DNA from 2 places in the Bradyrhizobium sp. HKCCYLS2038 genome. Region 2 is predicted to be linked to the other one. Evidence: predicted binding sites of a transcription regulator. Region 2 holds the regulator's gene; the other holds the start of a gene.
What was found. Region 2 encodes LexA, which represses DNA repair genes until DNA is damaged. Its sites were predicted from a motif close to TGTTCNNNNTGTGTTCNG; they were not measured.
Positions count from the first base shown of each region.

Region 1 (2,198 bases), on a different contig from region 2:
TGGCGACATCCGTCTTGATCGATTTATACGACGTCATCTTGCGCCCCTTCGCGATGCCGGTCTCGATCAGGAGCCAGGGCGCGTGGCACACGGCCGCGACGATCTTCTTGGCGTCGAAAATATCCTTGATGAACTTCAGAGCCTTCGGCTCCAGGCGAAGCAGGTCCGGGTTGATCTGTCCGCCAGGGAGCACGATCGCGTCGTAGTCGGATGCGGACGCCTGATCGAGCGTCTTGTCCACCTTCACGGGCCGTCCCCAATCCTTCTGATCCCAGCCCTTGATTTCGCCCGCGGCGAGCGACACGATCTCAACGGTTGCGCCAGCTTGCTTCAGGCGATCGCGCGGCACTTCGAGCTCGGATTGCTCGAACCCGTTGGTGGCGAGGATCGCGATCCTCTTTCCTTCGATGTCCATTGTCTTCTCCTGTCTGAATCGACACCGCGAGCAACCTTGCGCGCGCGGCCATCGTTCCCGCGACCAACCAAGACCGATCGTCACAACTGATCGACTGGCGGCTTCATCTCGCCATGGAACAGCAAACCGCGACTGCTGTTTGTATGGAGCGCGCAGCACTGCCCTCACGTCCATGACGCGAGCGAGGCCGGTGCTCCGTCGCGCGATGCGATCTGGAGCCCCACGTGCCTTACGCATTATTTGAGAATGACGAACAAATGACGCGGCCGTTTCGAACCGAGCGCGAGGTCTGGGAGGCGGCCGAGCAGGCCGACCTCGTCACGCTGGATGCGCATGGTGAGAAAGTTCTCGACAACAGTCTCGAGATCAAGCCGTGCGAAGCCACCCCGGACGAGCTCGCTGGCTCCGGACAAGACATCGTGATCCCGGAGGCACGCGATGCCGACGCGCTGCGCAGTTCGCAGCAAAACTCGCCGTCACGCGAGAAGAAGACGACGCTGACATCCTGATCAGCAGGGATTAACGGAGAGGCTCCCGCGCCGCTGACACCTCCCGCGACGCACTTCAGCCAGCGTCGAACACATCTCAGCCGTGTCTGGCAGACCTCCGACGCGTCATTCCCTCGGCACTTTCCAGCTTGAGCTGCTCACGTTGCTCTCGCAGGCCATCGAGCCTCGTCAGCATACGCTGCAGCAACGCCTGCGCCGCTTCCGTGGCAATCCCGGCGCGCTGCAATTGCACGATCTCACGCCGCTGCCGACCCACCTGGATACGCAACCGGTCGATTTCCGATCGAACGAAACTGAGGTCGTGCATGAAGCCCTCGCTGAGACCACGAAAACACCTTAGAACAAAATAGGAACATTTGGCAAGTCAGAAGTGTTCAAGGACAGCGAAATCGGCAGCCGCAGAGGTGGATCATGACAGAGAAGCTCGAAAAGGACCCCAGTGACTGGGTCTCGGGAGACGATCCGATGACGGACGCTCAAGCGTCTTACTTGAAGACCCTCAGTGAGCAGGCCGGCCGGCCCGATCCGACCGAGCGTGTGCGAAGCAAAGCGGAGGCATCCGAACTGATCGATGAGATGAGACGCGCCGCAGGATTGGACTGAGTTCCCCCACCTGATCGGTATTGCGATGCGCCGGCACTGACGCGCCTCGCTGTCGCGAATCACGACTCTGTCGTCTACTCTCTGCGGCCTTTCCCGGGGGTGCACCATGGTTGCGGACAGTGATAGCAAGGTTGCGTGGCACCGCGCTCAGCTCAAGAAGAACCGCGCGGCGCTGAAGCAGATCGAGACCACCCGTTTCACGGTCGGCGAGAGCGCGGACGCGAAGGCGATCGAGCGGACCAAGCGGCAGGTTGCCGAGCTTCAGCTCAAGATCCGGGAGTCGGAACAGGTCATCGGTGCGCACGACAAGCAGACACGGCGCCCACTGGCGACGGACCTTCGCAGTCTGTCCAACGTGGCCTGGCGCAACTGGACCGGCAACGGCCCACGCTGACATCAGAGGCGCTCCCTGCTCAATCGATCTTTCGACCTCCGGTCGGCGATTGCGCCGGCGTCACCGAGGCATTCGCCGCGAGCGGTCCATTGTCGCCAGCCATCCAGCGCGTGAGCCGGTCGTCGCTCCTGCGCAACGCGTCGAGGTCGATGCGCCCTTGCGCGAACGCCTGCTTGGCGCAGGCAAACGCGCGATGGAACTGCGTGCCGTCATACGCGACGAGCAACAGATCGGCGCCGCCGTTGAGCGCCTCGACGACCGCCTTGCAGAGGTCGCG
Region 1 is NZ_JBNPTM010000003.1:289,933-292,130, forward strand. Features, by position in the region: gene ACQR1I_RS15040 (type 1 glutamine amidotransferase domain-containing protein) at 1-415, opposite strand, end outside; gene ACQR1I_RS15045 (hypothetical protein) at 673-924, shown strand; gene ACQR1I_RS15050 (hypothetical protein) at 1,001-1,231, opposite strand; gene ACQR1I_RS15055 (DUF3072 domain-containing protein) at 1,336-1,527, shown strand; gene ACQR1I_RS15060 (hypothetical protein) at 1,634-1,921, shown strand; gene ACQR1I_RS15065 (glycoside hydrolase family 3 N-terminal domain-containing protein) at 1,941-2,198, opposite strand, start outside.
Region 1: the regulator LexA is predicted to act here: its motif matches at 1,262-1,279, upstream of ACQR1I_RS15055 (DUF3072 domain-containing protein).

Region 2 (2,198 bases):
GGCGGCCACAACGCCGGTCGAGGGACACCGTTCCTGTCGCCAGAGTGTAAGCTCCGCGCGTTCAGCTCAGGTGATGCTGATGCGGCGGATCGGGGTCGTCTGCGGTGTCGGCGTATCGTTCGCCATGCCGGGGCCGCGCTCGGTCGGCTGCTTGGTGACGGGCAGCTGCAGCACCGTGACGCGCTGGCCTTCGCAGAGCTGCGTCACGAGCACGTGGCGGCCATCGGCGAACTCGACGGCGTCGTGGTGGCGATCGGGAATGTGCTTTTCGATGCTGTTGAACTTGGCGACGCGCTCGCGGATTGTCCGGGTCCAGAGCCAGCGGCTGTCGTAGCGGACGTCCTCGGCGAAGGCGAGCTCGGTGCCGGGCAGCATGCAGACCGCGACGGTCGGCTCGCTTTCGCTGGCGAAGCCGCGGGTCGCGGTGCCGCGGAACGTCGTCGAGATCAGCGTCTCGCCGACCTTGGCGGGACGGGACGCAACGGCATGGAGGCTGTAGTCACACATCGGATCGCTCCTCGCTGAGAGATAGCCGACCCACGCTTCCCCCCGGACAGGCGCAGGCCTCTATCAGAGTGGACATCGAGGAGATGTTAGCGCGCGCTTCGCGGCAATTCTGCGCTGATCTGCACGGCATGCGGGTGGCCGCGATCACAAGCGTTTGAGGATACCGCGCTGCACATCATGACATGCATTCGCGCGCGACTCGATTTCGCGTCTTGCTTCTTTTCTTTGCGTCTCACGTCGTTCGGTGGCGAAGATCACAGCACCCCGCCACCGATCGATCGTGCATATCCAGCAAGCGACGTCGCGTGCTCAGTACTTGCGATACAGGCCGACCAGCTTGCCCTGGATCTTGACGCGGTTCGGCGGCAGGATGCGGACCTCGTAGGCGGTGTTGGCCGGCTCCAGCGCGATCGATGCGCCGCGGCGGCGGAAGCGCTTCAACGTCGCTTCCTCGTCGTCGATCAGCGCCACCACGATGTCGCCGGTGTCGGCGGTCTCGTTGCGCTGGATCAGCGCCATGTCCCCGTCGAGGATGCCGGCATCGACCATCGAGTCGCCGCGCACCTCCAGCGCATAATGGTCGCCATTGCCGAGCATGTCGGCGGGCACGCTGATGGTATGGCTGCGGGTCTGCAGCGCCTCGATCGGCGTACCGGCGGCGATGCGGCCCATCACCGGCACGGCGACCGGGCGCTCGCCGTCATCGAGCGCCGGCGTCGAGGTGCGAACCTTGCCGAGATTGCCCTCGATGACCGAGGGCGTGAAGCCACGGCGGTTGCTGGCCGCCTGCGACAGCTCGGGCAGCTTGATCACCTCGATGGCGCGGGCACGGTTGGGCAGCCGGCGGATGAAGCCGCGCTCCTCCAGCGCCGTGATCAGGCGGTGAATGCCCGACTTCGAGCGCAGATCGAGCGCGTCCTTCATCTCGTCGAACGAGGGCGGCACGCCCGCTTCCTTGAGCCGTTCGTTGATGAACCGCAGGAGTTCGTACTGTTTGCGCGTCAGCATCTCGGCCTGGTCCCCAGTTTGTTGTCGTCCAAGTCCCGTGCCCTGCGTCCCTGAGCCGGAAGTGAACGTTCGTATTCGCGTCGCCCGCAACATACTAAAAACAAATCATGAACGGACACTATATGTTCGATGTGTGTTCCGCAATCCTAAAAATATGATGAACGGCGCGGGCTTGCCGGTGAGAAAAGCTCAATTCGGCAGGCGCAGGATCTCGCAGGGGCTGCCGGCAGGCGCCTTCTGCGCGAAGGCCGGGCGGATCACCAGCGCCTGCGACAGCGCGAGATTCCCGAGCAGCGACGAATCCTGCTGCGTCACCGGGGTCGCCACCAGCGTGCCGTCGGCACGCTCGTCCAGCCGGGCCCGCAGATAGTCCTCGCGCGAATCATTGGCGCCGAGCTCGCGGCCGAGCAGGGCGGTCTCGCGCGGCAGCTGCGCCTCGTCGCGGCCGAGCAGGCGCCGAATCAGCGGCACCAGGAACAGGATGGCGCAGACATAGGACGACACCGGATTGCCGGGCAGGCCGATCACCCTGACGCCGCCGAGCCGGCCATGCATCATCGGCTTGCCCGGCCGCATCGCGATCTTCCAGAACGCCATCTCGACGCCCTCGGCCTCCAGCGCCTGCTTGACCAGGTCGTGATCACCTACCGAGGCGCCACCTGTCGTGATCAGGATGTCCGCGC
Region 2 is NZ_JBNPTM010000009.1:28,091-30,288, reverse strand. Features, by position in the region: gene ACQR1I_RS30555 (hypothetical protein) at 67-507, opposite strand; gene lexA (transcriptional repressor LexA) at 817-1,515, opposite strand; gene ACQR1I_RS30545 (molybdopterin molybdotransferase MoeA) at 1,705-2,198, opposite strand, start outside.